3 regions of the Pseudomonas sp. NFACC46-3 genome follow, and region 2 is predicted to be linked to each of the others. Evidence: predicted binding sites of a transcription regulator. Region 2 holds the regulator's gene; each other region holds the start of a gene.

Region 1 (5,761 bases), on a different contig from region 2:
AGCATGGCCGCGCCCATCAAGGTGTAACCCAAGTTGTGCGGTGCCATTGGCGTGGTCGGGAAGCCTTTGCGCTTGCCCAACACCAGGCACGCCACCAGGCCTGCGATACCGGCGTTGATATGCACTACGGTGCCGCCAGCGAAGTCCAGTACGCCCCAGTCCCACAGCAGGCCGCCGTTACCGGACCAGACCATGTGGGCAATCGGTGCATACACCAGGGTGAACCACACGCCCATGAAGATCAGCATGGCGGAGAACTTCATCCGCTCGGCAAATGCGCCGACGATCAGGGCCGGGGTGATGATGGCGAAGGTCATCTGGAAGGTGATGAACACCGCTTCAGGGAACAGCGCCGCCGGGCCGGTCAGGCTGGCGGGTGTGACGCCCGCCAAGAAGGCTTTGCCGAAACCGCCGATGAAGGAGTTGAAGTTGACGACGCCCTGCTCCATGCCGGTGGTGTCGAACGCAATGCTGTAGCCGTAGATGACCCACAGGATGCTGATCAGACCGGTAATGGCAAAGCACTGCATCATCACGGAAAGAAGGTTTTTCGACCGAACCATGCCGCCGTAGAACAGCGCCAGGCCGGGAATGGTCATGAACAGTACAAGAATCGTGGCCGTGAGCATCCAGGCGGTGTCGCCGGAGTTCAGGACTGGGGCTGCCGCTTCTTCTGCCATGGCCAGGCCAGGCATTGCGAAGGACAACAGGGCTCCTAGCCCTGCGAATTTACGCAGAGTCATATTGTTTTCTCCTGGGGCGTTGGGTTTGGCGGCTTAGATGGCGTCGGTATCGGTTTCGCCGGTACGGATGCGGATAGCCTGTTCCAGATTGACCACAAAGATCTTCCCGTCACCGATCTTGCCGGTGTTGGCGGCCTTGGTGATTGCCTCGATCACCCGGTCCAGATCCTTGTCGTCAATGGCGACATCGATCTTCACCTTGGGCAGGAAATCGACCACGTACTCCGCGCCGCGATACAGCTCGGTGTGACCCTTCTGCCGACCGAAGCCTTTGACCTCAGTAACGGTAATGCCCTGCACGCCGATCTCGGACAACGACTCGCGCACGTCGTCCAACTTGAACGGCTTGATGATGGCAGTGACTAGCTTCATGAAACTTTCTCCCGAATTGGTGGACTTGCCCCAGGAAAACAAACCCGACTCAAGTCTAAGCGCAGTGCCTGGCTTTGTAACGCGTCGTCGGCCCAAGTTGCCCGACAGGTGCCAGTTAACCGATCCTGACGAAACTCCCCGTTTCGCCTGCTGCACTGCATTCGTCACAGCGACTGCATCAGTGCATGGGTCATCAGCCTCTAAGCAGAAACCTTGCCATCTGCATCAAACCCTCTGATTTCAGTCTCTTGGCCACCTGCTCGACGTGCGTTGCGCCATGAACCGCAGCGATACGCACAACAACAGTGCAACGATGCCCAGATCCATGCGCGAAAAGCGTGCATCCCTGGCTTGCGAATTGACTATAGACACTGCGTGATACACTGCCCGCCATTGTTTTCAGGACACCTGCCATGCTTGCGCCCAAAGACCTCCTCGACGCCCTGAGCGGCCACGCCTCCCGCCTCTTGAGTGGTGACACCCCCCTGCCAAAAAGCGAAATCGAAAGCCAGTTCAAAGCCCTGCTGCAAAGCGGCTTCAGCAAACTGGACCTGGTAAGCCGGGAAGAATTCGACAGCCAGATGGTCGTGCTGGCCCGGACCCGAGCGCGGCTCGAAAGCCTGGAGGCCAAGGTCGCAGAGCTGGAAGCGCGACTGGTTCCGGCCCAGGAATAAGCAGCCCCTGCGGGCCACTCAACCACTCGCAGCGTGTTGAAACGGCTCCGGGGTCAGTGCCAGCGGCAGCTCCAGGATAAAGAGCGCGCCCTGGCCCGGCCCCGCGCTCTGCGCCGTCAGATCGCCGCCCATCTCGTGCGCAGCCAGAATACAGCTGTGCAAACCAAAGCCGTGACCGTCGACACGCGTGGTGAAGCCGTGCTCGAACACCCGCGCAAGATTGTCCTGCGCAATCCCCTCGCCATTGTCCTGGACCTCGACCCACACGCGCCTATCGTCAACGACCTTCAGGCGCAGGATGATCTGCGGTGGCCGGTTCACACCGGCGTCCAGCGCCTGCTTGGCGTTGTTGATCAGATTCACCAGGATCTGCAGCACGCGGTGCTTGTCCAGTGGCATTTGCGGTATATCGCTGAACTCCTTGATCAGCGTGATGTGGTGGCGGGCCAGGGACACATCGCAAATGCGCACGACATCCTCGACCAGCTCACGCAACGAGCCCGGCTCCAGCACGCTGGCGTTGCCGGCGTAGGACTGCTGGGTGGCGACGATTTCCTTGATGTGGTCGATGCGGCGGGTCAACTGCGCCAACTCGGCGATCATGCCCTGCTGCTCGACGGCCAGCGCGTCGGCCAGCTTGTCGAGATAGTCCGGTAGCGCGCGACCTTTCGGGTCGCTGCTGATGAAGTCACCGAGGTCATCGGGATGCTCCTTCATCAGCTGGGCAACCTTGGCCACCCCTGGCCCCTTGGAGGTGTGCACCTTCTCGTACAGGACCTGGGCTGACACATTGACGCTGTTGAGCACATTGCCAACGTTGTGCAGCACATTGGTGGCGATCTCCGCCATGCCGGCGCGGCGGGCGGTGGTGACCAGTTCGGCCTGGGCCTCGCGCAACTCGTCGTTGACCTTGGCCAATTGCTGCGGGCTGGGGATCTTCAGGGCCGCCGGTACCAGCCGGACCAGCAGGATGGCGGTAATCACCGAGGCAATCGCAGTGATGACCTTGACCAGCGCCATCAACCAGTAATAAGGCTGCCAGATGGTCAGGATCTCCATCACATGGCTGGTCCCGCAGGCCAGGATGAACACGCCAAAGGCCGCGAGCATCCAGTCGAACGGCACGTCCTTGCGCTTGTGGATAAAGTACAGGAGCGTGAAGGGGATGGTGACGTAGGACAGGGCGATCAAGCTATCGGCGATCACATTCGTCCACAGCAGATCCGGACGCCACATGTAGCAATGCCCGTGGGGCATGAAGCGCTTGTCGGTTAACAGAGCCAGCAAATCGTTCATGGCCACTTCCTCGTTGTGCCGTTGATACCGCCAAGTGCCGACTGGGCAAATCGGAGTCTAGCAGAGGGCCCTTCCCAGGCATTTTGCGTGGACAGGTGAGACGGTGATATGCGCTACCGCACCGCACTTGTCGCCCTCGGCCGTCACTCGCTGTCGAAACATCCTGCCAAATTTTCCCCCTTCAATTGCCGCGCCCAAGCTCATCCCCACGACTAACCTTCCAGAGCCGCAGGACGCGGCGCCCTATTCACTCAAGGAATGATTCATGTCGCTTGCCATCGTCCACAGCCGCGCCCAAGTAGGGGTCGAGGCGCCTGCCGTTACCGTTGAAGTCCACCTGGCCAATGGCTTGCCGTCGCTGACGATGGTTGGCCTGCCGGAGGCGGCGGTGAAGGAAAGCAAGGACCGGGTGCGCAGCGCGATCATCAATTCGGGCCTGAGCTTCCCAGCGCGGCGCATCACCCTGAACCTGGCGCCGGCGGATCTGCCCAAGGACGGCGGGCGGTTCGACCTGGCGATTGCCCTGGGCATCCTGTCGGCCAGTGTGCAGGTGCCAACCCTGACGCTGGACGACGTCGAGTGTCTCGGTGAGTTGGCCTTGTCCGGCGCGGTGCGCCCGGTGCGCGGGGTACTGCCAGCGGCGCTGGCGGCTCGCAAGGCCGGACGCATGCTGGTGGTGCCACGGGCCAACGCCGAGGAAGCCTGCCTCGCGTCGGGCCTGAAGGTGATCGCCGTGGATCATCTGCTCGAAGCAGTGGCCCACTTCAATGGGCACACACCGGTCGAGCCTTTCGTTTCCAATGGGCTGCTCTCGGCCAGCAAGCCCTACCCCGACCTGAATGAAGTACAAGGCCAGGCCGGGGCCAAGCGTGCCCTGCTGATCGCTGCCGCGGGGGCCCATAACCTGTTGTTCAGCGGACCACCAGGCACTGGCAAGACCTTGCTGGCGAGCCGTCTGCCCGGGCTGCTGCCGCCCCTGGCCGAGAGCGAGGCCCTTGAGGTCGCGGCGATTCAGTCGGTTGCCAGTTGCGTGCCGCTGAGCCATTGGCCGCAGCGGCCGTTTCGCCAGCCCCATCACTCGGCTTCCGGCCCAGCGCTGGTGGGTGGCGGGTCGAAACCGCAACCCGGGGAAATAACCCTCGCCCACCATGGCGTGCTGTTTCTCGACGAGCTGCCGGAGTTCGACCGCAAGGTGCTGGAAGTCTTGAGAGAACCGCTGGAGTCAGGGCACATCGTGGTGTCCCGCGCCCGTGATCGAGTACGGTTCCCGGCACGCTTCCAACTGGTGGCGGCGATGAACCCCTGCCCCTGTGGATATCTTGGCGAACCCAGCGGTCGTTGCTCCTGCACACCGGACATGGTGCAGCGCTACCGCAACAAGTTGTCCGGTCCGTTGCTGGACCGTATCGACCTGCACTTGACCGTGGCCCGGGAAGCCACCGCACTTAACCCGAAGAGCACAACGGGCGAGGACACGGCCACTGTCGCCGAACGAGTGGCCGAGGCCCGGGAACGCCAACAGCGACGCCAGGGCTGCGCCAATGCCTTCCTGGATCTGCCGGGCCTGCGTCGGCATTGCAAGTTATCCACAGCCGACGAAACCTGGCTGGAAACCGCCTGCGAGCGGCTGACCTTGTCGCTGCGTGCCGCCCACCGCCTGCTCAAGGTCGCCCGGACATTGGCCGACCTGGAACAAGCGGCAAGCATCCGCCGCGAGCATCTGGCCGAAGCGTTGCAGTATCGGCCTGCTACACCCTGATCACGGCTTGGTCAGGTCCACCAGCGGCGTATCGCGCACTTCGGTCTTTTGACCGTTCTGGATCGCATCGATGCGCTTGAGCGCCTTATCCACAGCGCCCTTGTCCGCCAACAGGCTGTAGTGGATCTGGAACTGCTTGTGCTCTTTCGGCCCGATCGTGGGCACCAGGCCCAGTGGCCGCTGATACCGGCGGTTATAGGAAAAACTGGTGCCCGGTTCCAACCCGGTCACGTAGCCCTGGCCTTGGGTATCGGTATTTTTCCACAGGGAGAACACGGGCAGCGTACCGGTGTTGAAGCCTACCGACACACCGAGGCTGCCGGCCTTGTTGTGCAGCACGGTGAGGGTGTCGCCCTTGGCGTCAGCGTAGGGCACGACGTTATAGACGGTTTCGTCATAATCCTTGGTCGGGGCTCGGTAGGTTTGCCAATCCGGCAAATCGCCCTTGGCCTTGTCGTTGAACGGCGAGACCTGCTTGACCGGTGCCGCGAAACGAGCGCCCTGCTCCAGGAAAGGCGTGCTGAAATTGCTGTGGTAGAGCGCTTGGTATTCCTTCGGGTAATCGCCGTTGTTGGTCAGTGTGTCGCTGAGCGCGAACGTCACGCTGCCGGGTTCGGTGACCAGTTCGGTCTGTACCGAAAAGTCGACCTTCTTGAACGCCTGCTCCTTCAACTCGCCCCGCAGGGTGATGGCGTAAGGCGGTTTTTCATCAATGTGCAACGTGACTTTGTTGGCAGGAATATTAGCGGCGCGACCATGCAGGGTCAGCAGCTCACCATTGTCCATGCCGGGATGGCCGACCCACTCGTAGCCGCAACGGGTGACCAACTCGTTGAATCCTTCGAGCCAGCCCAGCCCGCCTCGACCGTTGAGTTCGATGAACGCCGGGTTGACCACTTCCTTGACGGGCGAATCCC
Region 2 (5,761 bases):
AACGCTGGCGATAGGGAGCGGACGGATGTTCCGCTACGCCTTGGGATCGCTGTTATTGTTGGCCGGGATGACATTGCTGGTAGCCCAGGGCCTGGCGTGGCTGGACCTGGAGCCGAAACTGTTGCGTGCCCTGCAGGGCGGTGGGCTTTGCGCCTTGGGCACGGCGTTGGGCGCTGTGCCGGTGCTGGTGATCCGCCGCATGCCCCAGGCCGTGAGTGATTCGTTACTCGGTTTCGGGGCTGGCGTGATGCTGGCCGCGACGGCGTTTTCGCTGATCGTGCCGGGCATTGCCGCAGCCGAACAGCTGGGGCTCACGCCTTGGGCGGCCAGTGGCCTGATCAGCTTCGGTATCCTGCTGGGGGCATTCGGGCTGTACCTGGTCGACCGTAAAGTGTCAGCCAGCCCTGCAAGGCTGGTAGAGGCGCCCGGACGTCCGATCATTGCCCCGCGGATCTGGCTGTTCGTGTTTGCCATCGTGGCCCACAACATTCCTGAGGGGATGGCCGTTGGCGTATCGGCGGGTGGCGGCATGCCCGATGCCGACAGCCTGGCGATGGGGATCGCCTTGCAGGATGTCCCTGAAGGGCTGGTGATCGCGCTGGTGCTGGCTGCGGCCGGGATGTCGCGGCTCAAGGCGTTCGTGATTGGCGCTGCGTCAGGGCTGGTCGAGCCAGTGTTTGCGCTGTTGTGCGCCTGGTTGGTGAGCCTGGCCGAGATGCTGCTGCCCCTGGGGCTGGCGCTGGCGGCCGGGGCGATGCTGCTGGTGGTGACTCACGAGGTCATTCCCGAATCGCGCCGCAATGGCCATGACAAGCTGGCGAGCCTCGGGTTGCTGGTGGGGTTTTGCCTGATGATGGTGATGGATACGGCGTTGGCGTGACAGGGAAAGTCTGTGGGACAGAGATCAATCTGTGTGGCAGGGGGACAATCTGTGGGGCAGGGATCAATCTGTGTGGCAGGGGGGACAATCTGTGGGGCAGGATCAATCTGTGGCGAGGGGATTTATCCCCGCTGGGCTGCGAAGCAGCCCCAAAACCTACTCTCGCGGTGGCCCTGGTTGATTGCATAGAGCTTTTTTTGGGGGGGGCGCTTCGCACCCCAGCGGGGATAAATCCCCTCACCACAGGGGGGTTATTCGCCTTCGTCGAAGTACCTGTTGATCAGGTCCACCAGGGCATCCATCGCTTCCTGCGCTCGATCGCCTTCAGTGTGCAGGTGGATCTTGGTGCCCTTGCCGGCGGCGAGCATCATCATCGCCATGATGCTTTTACCGTCGACCGCGGTCTCGGGTGTGCGACCCACCCTGATGGTGGTGTCCTTGAACTGGCCCGCGACTCCGACGAACTTGGCCGACGCTCGGGCATGCAAACCCAGCTTGTTGATGATTTCAATTTCCTGAGCAGGCATCGCGATGTGAATCCTTTAGCTGAGGTCGCGGTGGCGAACCTGGACGTTCTTCAGGGATTGTTGCAGGAGTTGACCCAGGCGTTCGGTCAGGTAGACGGAGCGGTGATGACCGCCAGTACAACCGATGGCGATCGTGACATAGGCGCGATTGCTCGCGGCAAAGCGGGGCAGCCATTTGAGCAGGTAGCTGGAGATGTCCTGGTACATTTCTTCGACATCCGGCTGGGCGGCCAGGTAGTCGATCACCGGTTGGTCGAGCCCGGACTGAGCGCGCAATTCCGGTTTCCAATAAGGATTGGGCAGGCAGCGCACATCGAACACCAGGTCGGCGTCTACGGGCATGCCACGCTTGAAACCAAACGACTCCACCAGGAACGCCGTGCCCGGCTCGGGTTGGTTGAGCAGGCGCAGCTTGATGGTGTCGCGCAACTGATACAGGTTCAGGTGCGTGGTGTTGACCTTCAGGTCTGCCAGGTCGGCGATCGGCCCCAGTAGCTGGCTTTCATCCTCGATGGCTTCGGCCAGCGAACGGTTGGCATTGCTCAGTGGGTGGCGTCGGCGGGTTTCGGAAAAACGCTTGAGCAGTGTCTCTTCATCGGCATCCAGGTACAGCACGTCGCATTGGATATGCCGGCTGCGCACTTCCTCGAGCAGTTCAGGAAAGCGCGACAGGTGGCTTGGCAGGTTACGTGCATCGATCGACACCGCCACCAGCGGCTGTGCCAACTCGGTGTGGATCAGGGCGCGCTCGGCCAGTTCCGGCAGCAGGCCGGCGGGCAGGTTGTCGATGCAATAGTAGCCGCTGTCCTCAAGCACGTTGAGGGCCGTGCTTTTACCGGAGCCGGAGCGGCCACTGACAATGATCATGCGCATGTTTAATGACCGTTCTGTTCGTCCACGACAACCTGATACAAGGCTTCGTTGCTCGGTGCGCTGCGCAGTTTTTCGCGCACTTCCTTGCGGTCCAGCATGCTGGCAATCTGGCGCAGCAGCTCGAGGTGCGCATCGGTCGCCGCTTCCGGTACCAGCAATACAAACAGCAGGTCGACCGGGGCGCCGTCGATGGCGTCGAAATCTATAGCAGTTTCAAGGTGCAACAGCGCGCTGATCGGCGCGCTACAACCCTTGAGGCGGCAATGGGGAATGGCGATGCCGTTGCCAAAACCGGTGGAACCGAGTTTTTCACGGGCAACGAGGGCCTCGAAGACGTCCTGCATTTCCAGATCCGGAACCTCGCGGTGGATCAGGTTGGCAATGTGTTCGAGGGCTTTCTTTTTACTGCCGCCCGGCGCGTTCACCTGGGAACGGCCGGGGGTCAGGATGGTTTCTAGTCGGATCATGGATTGGGGGGGTTAACGACCGGTTGCGCCCTGGAGGAGGCTCTGGGTCTTTTCCTTATGCTTTTTGAGTTGGCGATCCAGCTTGTCGGTCAGCAGGTCAATCGCGGCATACATGTCTGTGTGCTCTGCGTTGGCAACCACTTCTCCGCCGGGGATATGCAGCGTGGCTTCGATTTTCTGCAGCAGCTTCTCGACGTTCATCGTGACTTGCACGTTGGTGATCTTGTCGAAATGCCTCTCCAATCGGTCGAGTTTTTCGCCGATGTAGGTGCGCAGGGGTTCGGTCACTTCCAGTTGGTGTCCACTGATGTTGACTTGCATACAGCTTCTCCTTCGTTGCCAGTGCATAAAGCGGCAGGCAGAAATGCCTGCCACTGGAACGCTGTGGCGTGGCCTGTTACATCAACCGCTTGCGTTCGCTCGAAGGCGCGATCCCGAGGGATTCGCGGTATTTGGCGACGGTGCGGCGGGCCACCTGAATGCCTTGTGCCTCCAGTAAACCAGCGATCTTGCTGTCACTCAACGGCTTTTTCTGATTTTCCGCGGCCACCAGTTTTTTGATGATCGCGCGGATGGCCGTGGATGAGCATTCGCCGCCTTCGGAGGTGCTGACGTGGCTGGAGAAAAAGTATTTCAATTCATAGATACCCCGAGGGGTATGCATGAATTTCTGGGTGGTTACCCGGGAAATCGTCGACTCGTGCATGCCCACTGCCTCGGCAATGTCATGCAGGACCAACGGTTTCATCGCTTCATCGCCGTACTCCAGGAAGCCGCGCTGATGCTCGACGATCTGGGTGGCAACTTTCATCAGGGTTTCGTTGCGGCTTTGCAGGCTCTTGATGAACCAGCGCGCTTCCTGCAACTGGTTGCGCATGAAGGTGTTGTCGGCACTGGTGTCGGCACGCTTCACAAAGCCGGCGTACTGGGCGTTGACCCGCAGCTTGGGCACCGACTCCTGGTTGAGCTCCACCAGCCAGCGATCATTGTGCTTGCGCACGATCACGTCGGGGACTACATATTCGGGTTCGGTGGATTCGATCTGCGAGCCGGGGCGCGGGTTGAGGCTCTGCACCAGTTCGATGACCTGGCGCAGCTCATCTTCCTTGAGCTTCATGCGACGCATCAGTTGGCTGTAGTCGCGGCCGCCCAACAGGTCGATGTAATCGGTGACCAGCCGCTTGGCTTCGGCCAGCCACGGCGTCTTGGCGGACAACTGGCGCAGTTGCAGCAACAGGCACTCGCCCAGGTTGCGGGCGCCGATGCCGGCCGGTTCGAACTGCTGGATGCGATGAAGGACGGCTTCGATCTCGTCCAGCTCGATGTCGAGCTCGGGGTCGAAGGCTTCCAGGATTTCTTCGAGGGTCTCGTCCAGGTAGCCTTGGTTGTTGATGCAGTCGATCAGGGTCACGGCGATCAGGCGATCGGTGTCGGACATCGGCGCCAGGTTCAACTGCCACAGCAGGTGGCTTTGCAGGCTTTCGCCCGCAGAGGTGCGGGTGGTGAAGTCCCACTCGTCGTCATCGCTGCTTGGCAGGCTGCTGGCGCTGGTCTGGTAGACGTCTTCCCAGGCCGTGTCCACGGGCAGTTCGTTGGGGATGCGTTCGTTCCATTCGCCGTCCTCGAGGTTGTCCACCGTCGGGGCGGTTTCCTGGTAGGTCGGTTCCGGGATTTCGGTGTTGGTCTTCTGCTCGACGTTGTCGGCCAGCGGATCGGTGTTGTCGAAGTCGTCGCCTTCTTCCTGGCGTTCGAGCATCGGATTGGACTCCAGGGCCTCCTGGATTTCCTGCTGCAGGTCCAGGGTCGACAATTGGAGCAGGCGGATGGCCTGTTGCAGCTGCGGTGTCATCGTCAGCTGCTGGCCCATTCTCAAGACTAGCGATGGTTTCATGGCAGGGGCTTAACACCTTATTAGCCGGCGCACATGCGCCATCCACTACAGGGCGCCGAAGCGCCAAACTTAAGCAAATTATATGCCTGAAACTGAAGTGTTTGCCTAGAGCGTCGCCACAATAAAATTAAACGACGCTCGGACAATTCGCCAGACACTTGTGATTACAGGCGGAACTCATGGCCCAGATACACTTCCTTGACCAGCTCATTGGCCAGGATGGCTGCGGAGTCGCCTTCGGCGATCAGTTGGCCATCGTTGACAATGTAGGCGGTTTCACAGATATCCAGCGTCTCGCGCACGTTGTGGTCAGTGATCAGCACGCCGATCCCCTTGGCCTTGAGGTGATGGATGATCTGCTTGATATCACCTACCGAGATCGGGTCCACGCCAGCGAACGGTTCGTCGAGCAGGATGAACTTCGGTGCGGTGGCCAGGGCGCGGGCAATTTCCGCGCGACGCCGCTCACCGCCGGACAGGCTCATGCCCAGGTTGTCGCGAATATGGCTGATGTGGAATTCCTGCAGCAGGCTTTCCAGCTCCTGGCGACGGCCGGCCTTGTCGAGTTCCTTGCGGGTCTCGAGGATCGCCATGATGTTGTCGGCAACCGACAGTTTGCGGAAGATCGATGCTTCTTGCGGCAAATAGCCGATACCTGCCTTCGCCCGGCCGTGCATCGGCTGGTGGCTGACATCCACGTCGTCGATCAGTACGCGACCCTGATCGGCCTGGACCAGGCCGACGATCATGTAGAAGCAGGTGGTCTTGCCCGCGCCGTTGGGGCCGAGCAGGCCGACGATCTGGCCGCTGTCGATGGACAGGCTGACATCACGCACGACTTGACGGCTCTTGTAGCTCTTGGCCAGGTGCTGAGCTTTCAGAGTTGCCATTACTGGGCCTTCTGCTCGTCGGTTTTCTTTTTCGGTTGGATCACCATGTCGATCCGCGGACGCGACTCGGTCACCTTGCTGCCGGTGGCGCGACCGGCGCTGGCGAGTTTCTTGTTGGTGTCGTAGACGATTTTCTCGCCTTGGGTCACGTTGTTGTCCTTGTCAACGACCTTGGCGCGGTCGATCAGGACGACGCGATCCTGGGAGGCGTGGTACTGGATGGTTACCCCGTA
Region 3 (5,761 bases), on a different contig from region 2:
AGCGTCTCGCTGGTTAAGTGGCGGCCGTTGCGTAAACGGTTCCACCGATCCCACTCAACTCGTCGATATTTGCAGGCACTTCATCCGGTAATACAGCGTGCGCCGGGCGATACCCAGTTCGGCGATGACCTTGTCGATGCAATGATGGTGGCGGCGCATGCAGTCCTCGATGAGGATTTTTTCGAACTGCTGCAGGTGTTCTTTCAACTTGAGTGTCGAGCTGCTGTGTTCCAGTTGCTCGGCGCGGGGCAGTGCCGGCAAGCCGAGTACGTACCGCTTGGCGGCGGACTGCAGCTCGCGGATGTTGCCAGGCCAGGCGTAGCCGAGCAGTTGGCGCAACAGCGCTGGCGACGGCGCGACGTAGGGCCGGTCAAGTGCCTGGGCTTCCCGGCGCACCAGCGACTGGAACAGCGGCACGATGCGCTCCTTGCGGCTGCGCAGTGGCGGCAGCTTGAGGCTGATGATGTTCAGGCGAAAATAAAGGTCCCTGCGAAACTCGCCACGTTCGACCATTTCTCCCAGCGGGCACTGGGCGGAGGCGATCACTCGCATGTTCACCGGGATGTTCTGGGTCGAGCCCAGGCGCTGGACCGTCCTGGATTCCAGGACTCGCAGCAGCTTGGCTTGCAGGCCCAACGGCATGCTGTCGATTTCGTCCAGGTACAGCGTGCCGTTATGTGCGGCTTCGACGAACCCCGCGCGATTTTGGCTGGCCCCGGTAAATGCGCCGGTGTTGGCCCCGAAGAGCTGGCTCTCGGCGAGGGTTTCGGGAATGGCGGCGCAGTTGATGGCCACGAACTTGCCGGAGCAGCCGGACATGCGATGGATCTTTTCTGCCAGCGTGTCTTTACCGGTACCCGTCTCGCCGCGCAGCAACACATCGATCATGAGCGGAGCGACGCATTGGACGAACGCCTCGAGGTTGAGGGCATCTTCTTTATAGGGATTGGAAAGTGCAGCGCATAGCAGCTTTTGCATCACTGACGATTCCATTTCTTGTTTGGTTAGAAGGGTCGACAAGTTGAACGATGAAAAGGCGTGTGAAACTTCCTCGAGTTGGCGCCGCCGCGCGACTGCACAGTAATAAACATTTTGCTGGTCACGAGGTTTAGAGAAGAGATTAAAAAAAAGTTCATGCCGGCACGGCCGCTGTTAATCGATTCAGCTAAACGGTCAACCGGGCTGAAATGCCCTGAACAACCCGTCTGGCATGGGGCACAGGCCGAAAATGAGCGGTGATGGCGTCGTTTCGAAAAATTGGATCCGACAAACGGTTCAGCCCAGGCCCTTACTTTGAGCAAGAGCTCTAGAAGCGAGCACTAGTCTCAACTTTGTCGCCGCCCAAGAGGGGTAGGTGTAATACGCGTTGTAGTTAATTCGTCAGTTTGAAACCGCCCATGGGCAATAACAGCCCACCGCCAACGTGTGTGTCGCACTAACTTCCCGGCCGACACTCAACGCCTCGAGAATCGGCTCGATGAAGCTGTTGTTCGAGTTGCAGGTCAGGCCTTCGCTGTAGGGGCCGAAGTACGCCAGTTTGCCGCTGCGATCCCAGATCGCTACGGCCGGGCTTGCAGGAATCTGGCTTGAACCGGGGAGCGCCGGGAGGGTTTTCAAGTGGCTCAACGTGGCCGGCAGCTGACCTTGGCTGCCGGCTTTTTGTACCGCATAAAACTCGACGCCTTGCGGTACATATTTATCGACCAACTCGGCAAGGTGTTGCTGGTTGCCGACGTTGCACGGGCACGCCGGGTCCCAGAAATGCACCAGGCGTATTGCGCCGGGGCCGGCCAGATCGGCAGGCAGGCGCAGCGGGTCGCCGGAAAACACCGCGGTGTGTTGGCTGAAAGCGCGCAGGAAACGGCCTTGGAACCAGTCGTAGGCTATCCACAATACGACGGCGCATCCGAGGGCGAGCAGGCTGGCGAGCAAGGCTGTGCGGTGGGACGGGCGCATGGAGTCGATCCTCTGAAGCCGCGTAGCTTGCCATGCCTGCCGCGACAGATGAATATCGCAGGCCTACAAAGTCTGTTTCGCGCGATGCGCCTATGCCTGGAAATCTTGATGCCTGCCACTTTCGCCCCCGATCTCCTGCGTGCCAGCCTGAAGCCGCTGGCCCAGTGGCAAGCCCTGTCCGAGCAAGCCCAGGCCTACCAGCGGTTCTATGGCCTGGACTTTCCCCAACGCAGCGTGCGCAAGGGATTGGGGCGTTTCGAGGTGGGTGGGTATGAGCTGGTCAGCCAGGTCTGGTGGCCGGAAAAAGCCGTGGCGACCTTGTTTGTGTTCCACGGTTATTACGATCACATGGGGCTGTATCGCCACTTGATCGAGTGGGCTCTGGAGCAGAAGTTCGCGGTGATCGCTTGTGATCTGCCGGGCCACGGCCTGTCCAGTGGCGAGCGCGCCAGCATCGAGGATTTTGCCGAGTACCAGGCCACCCTGCAGGGCCTGTTGGCCGAGGCCGGGACACTCGACCTGCCGCAACCCTGGCACCTGTGCGGGCAAAGCACCGGCGGGGCCATTGTCGTCGATCACGTGCTCAACCAGGGCGCACAGAGCCCGGCCCAGGGCCAGGTCATCCTGCTGTCACCCCTGGTGCGGCCACGGGCCTGGGGCTGGTCGCGCCTGAGTTATTACCTGCTCAAACCCTTCGTAAGGGGGATTGCCCGACGTTTCAGCGAGAACTCCACCGACCCGGACTTCCTGCCGTTCCTGCAAGCCGACCCGCTGCAACCACTACGCCTGCCCACCGCCTGGGTGGGCGCGTTGGGGCAATGGATCAAGCGTATCGAAGCCGCCCCGAGCAGCCCGCGCCAGCCATTGATCGTGCAGGGACAGGCGGACATGACGGTGGATTGGGTGCACAACCTGCAAGTGCTACGCAGCAAGTTCGATCGGCCGCAGGTGTTGATGTTGCCCGAGGGACGCCATCACTTGGCGAATGAGGCGCTGGCTTTGCGGCAGGAGATGTTTGGATTTTTGACGAAGCGGATGAGCCGGGTTCGGCGGTGACCGGGCTATTGCTATCGCGAGCAGGCTCGCTCCCACAGAGTGTTGAGCTGCGAGATCCAATGTGGGCGAGCTTGCTCGCGATGGCGGCGCTGAACTACTGCCCGAGATTCTGCCCCACCGCCAACCCCGCCCGAATCGCCGCCAGGGCCGCTTGATAATAAGCCTGGCCCTCGGTCGATTCGGCGAAGGTGGCGAACTCTTCCAGCTCGGTATCCGTCAGGTCACGGTAGACGTACAGCAGCGTGTTGTTCAGGTCCGCGCCGATCTGTTCCATTAACCGCTGGCGCTGGCTGTCGAGCATGCCCTGGGCCTGGCCGCCGCCCAGCAGCCCCGGGATCATCGAACTCAGGCTGTCGGCCGCCACGCCGGCGATCGCCAGGCTGACTTCGGCGCCGGCCTCGCGGGCGGGCAGGGCCTGGGCCAGGTGGCCGATGATCAACAAGCGGTTGTCGCTGGCTGGCATCTTCGGCAGGCCCTTGGCGTTTTTCGCCAATTGATCACGCCGGGTCGCCAGCAACTCGGCCGCCACGACCTTGCGGCCCAGGGGCGACTGGAAAAAGCTCAGGGCCGGGCTGGGGTCACGCAAATTCTTGCGCATTTGCGCCTCGGCCCGCTGGTCCATGGCCTGGGGGGCGAAACGTTGATTGCTGTTGTTCACCAGGGCCTGGAACACCGCCGGCGGCAGGCTGCTCTGATAGCGCTGCTGGGCGGCGCTCAAGGCGTCATTGAAATGCGCCCGCTGTTCCGGCCAACCGGCGACCTTGTACAACTGGTCGTAGCTGTCTGCCCAGGCGGGCAAAACGCAGAACATCAACAGTGAGAAAAGCAAACGGCGCATAGGGACTCCTGTCAGCAGCCGACTATTCTCCGTGGGGTGTGGGGTCTTGTCGAGAATTCGTATCAAGTTCGTACGACGGTGCTATCTGGCGGCAAAAAACCTGCCGAGCGTCGCTGTTGGTTTTACAGGCACAGGCATACTATGCGCGCCATGCAAATACCTTCTGATCACCCGCTGCTGTTACGTATCGTCGACGACCTGGCCGAGCGCGGCTGGTCGCAGCAGGACCTCTTCCTGCCGGAGGCGCTGACCCGCGCCCTGGCGGCCGAATGCCGCCAGCGTGCCGCCGAGGGCGAACTGGCCCCGGCAGCGGTCGGGCGCGGGCCGTTCTCGGAGATCCGCGAAGGGATCCGGGGTGATCACATTCAGTGGATCGAACCCGGCCAGGCGCAAGCCTGCGACCATTACCTGGCGCTGATGGACAGCCTGCGCGAGGCGATGAATCGCGGGTTGTTCCTGGGCCTGGAAGACTTCGAAAGCCACTTCGCCCTCTATCCGCCTGGCGCGTTCTACCTCAAGCACGTCGACCGCTTCCGCGATGACGACCGACGGACAGTGTCGGCGGTGCTTTACCTCAATGACGACTGGTTGCCGGAACACGGCGGCCAGTTGCGCATGTACCTGGACGAAAGCCTGGAACAGGACGTGGTGCCCATCGGCGGTTGCCTGGTGGTGTTCCTGTCGGGGGACATTCCCCATGAAGTACTGCCGGCCACGCGTGATCGCCTGTCCTTGACCGGTTGGTTCCGCCGTCGCGGCAACGAGTTGTTCTGAAGATGGAAAAGATCCTGGTCAGTCGCTGCCTGCTCGGGCATCGCGTGCGCTACGACGGCGGCGCCAGTGGGCCGTTCGATCAATTGCAGCAATGGCTCGACGAAGGCCGGATCGTGGCGCTGTGCCCGGAAGTCGCCGGCGGTTTGCCTACGCCTCGGGCGGCGGCGGAGATTCCTGGCGGGCAGGGCGGGCAAGTGCTCGACGGCCAGGCACTGGTCATCACCACCGACGGCGAAAATGTGAGTGCGCAGTTTTTGTCCGGTGCGCATCAAGCGCTGGCGTTGGTGCGCGAACACGGCATCCGCATCGCCGTGCTCAAGGCCAACAGCCCGTCGTGCGGCAACCTGTTGACCTATGACGGGACGTTCAGCGGTGTGAAGGTCAGCGGCGAAGGCGTGACGGCGGCGCTGCTCAAGCGCCATGGCGTGCAAGTGTTCAGCGAGCTGGAATTGCCTGAAGCGGCGGCGGCCCTCAAGGCCTTGATCGACGGCTGACGATTGTCGGCGCAGCCTTTTGTGGCGAGGGGATTTATCCCCGCTGGGGTGCGAAGCGCCCCCAAAATGGTTGAGCGCTATTAATCTGAGGAACCGAGGTGTCAGGTTTTGGGGCTGCTTCGCACCCCAGCGGGGATAAATCCCCTCGCCACAAACGGTGGCCACCCTATCCACGGTTCAGGCAGGAGGTGTCTAGAGCTGCTCAGCCAACTGCTCAATCAGTTCCTGGCGTTCTGCCTGGCTCAATCGCGGTTGAGGGTTCAGCGACGACCACTGCGGATGCGCCCGCGCCTTGTTCAAGGCGTCGGGCAGCTTGCCCTCGCGCCAGGTCTTGTCCTGGGGTGTGGCGATGCGGATGCTGTCCATCGCCGCATGGCCGCGCTGGTCGAGGGCTTGCAGCAGTTGGCGTTGGCGCAGGGCCAACAGGCGCAGCACGCTGTCGTCCACGGTCAATTCCCGTTGCCCCTTGAGCTTGCCCATCAGCCGGTTGCCATAGCTGCGGGCGGTTTGCAGGGTGCCGCCGACAATGGCCCCGGCCAGGGCGGCGGCGCCAAGGGTCAGGCCGCCCACCAGCAAATCCACGCCAGCCCCGGCCGCCGCACCCGCCGCGATCCCACCGCCGACGCGTACGCCCAGTTGCTTG

The links. Region 2 encodes sigma-54, which starts transcription at its own class of promoters, with help from an activator protein. Its sites were predicted from a motif close to ANTGGCATNNANNTTGCTNT; they were not measured.
Region 1: a site for sigma-54 is predicted at 1,317-1,336, ahead of glnK (P-II family nitrogen regulator). Genes of this name have one in related genera too.
Region 3: a site for sigma-54 is predicted at 1,123-1,142, ahead of BM300_RS19780 (sigma 54-interacting transcriptional regulator). Genes of this name have one in related genera too.

The regions. Positions count from the first base shown of each region.
Region 1 is NZ_FOTH01000013.1:97,456-103,216, forward strand. Features, by position in the region: gene BM300_RS15140 (ammonium transporter) at 1-743, opposite strand, end outside; gene glnK (P-II family nitrogen regulator) at 777-1,115, opposite strand; gene BM300_RS15150 (accessory factor UbiK family protein) at 1,529-1,789, shown strand; gene BM300_RS15155 (sensor histidine kinase) at 1,808-3,085, opposite strand; gene BM300_RS15160 (YifB family Mg chelatase-like AAA ATPase) at 3,351-4,844, shown strand; gene BM300_RS15165 (aldose 1-epimerase family protein) at 4,845-5,761, opposite strand, start outside.
Region 2 is NZ_FOTH01000031.1:34,752-40,512, reverse strand. Features, by position in the region: gene BM300_RS24315 (ZIP family metal transporter) at 1-880, shown strand, start outside; gene BM300_RS24310 (HPr family phosphocarrier protein) at 1,132-1,407, opposite strand; gene rapZ (RNase adapter RapZ) at 1,423-2,280, opposite strand; gene ptsN (PTS IIA-like nitrogen regulatory protein PtsN) at 2,283-2,747, opposite strand; gene hpf (ribosome hibernation-promoting factor, HPF/YfiA family) at 2,760-3,068, opposite strand; gene BM300_RS24290 (RNA polymerase factor sigma-54) at 3,145-4,638, opposite strand; gene lptB (LPS export ABC transporter ATP-binding protein) at 4,803-5,528, opposite strand; gene lptA (lipopolysaccharide transport periplasmic protein LptA) at 5,528-5,761, opposite strand, start outside.
Region 3 is NZ_FOTH01000020.1:107,472-113,232, reverse strand. Features, by position in the region: gene BM300_RS19780 (sigma 54-interacting transcriptional regulator) at 55-978, opposite strand; gene BM300_RS19775 (DUF6436 domain-containing protein) at 1,381-1,956, opposite strand; gene BM300_RS19770 (phospholipase BipL) at 2,065-3,012, shown strand; gene BM300_RS19765 (DUF2059 domain-containing protein) at 3,107-3,850, opposite strand; gene BM300_RS19760 (2OG-Fe(II) oxygenase) at 3,992-4,624, shown strand; gene BM300_RS19755 (2-thiouracil desulfurase family protein) at 4,627-5,118, shown strand; gene BM300_RS19750 (GTPase/DUF3482 domain-containing protein) at 5,311-5,761, opposite strand, start outside.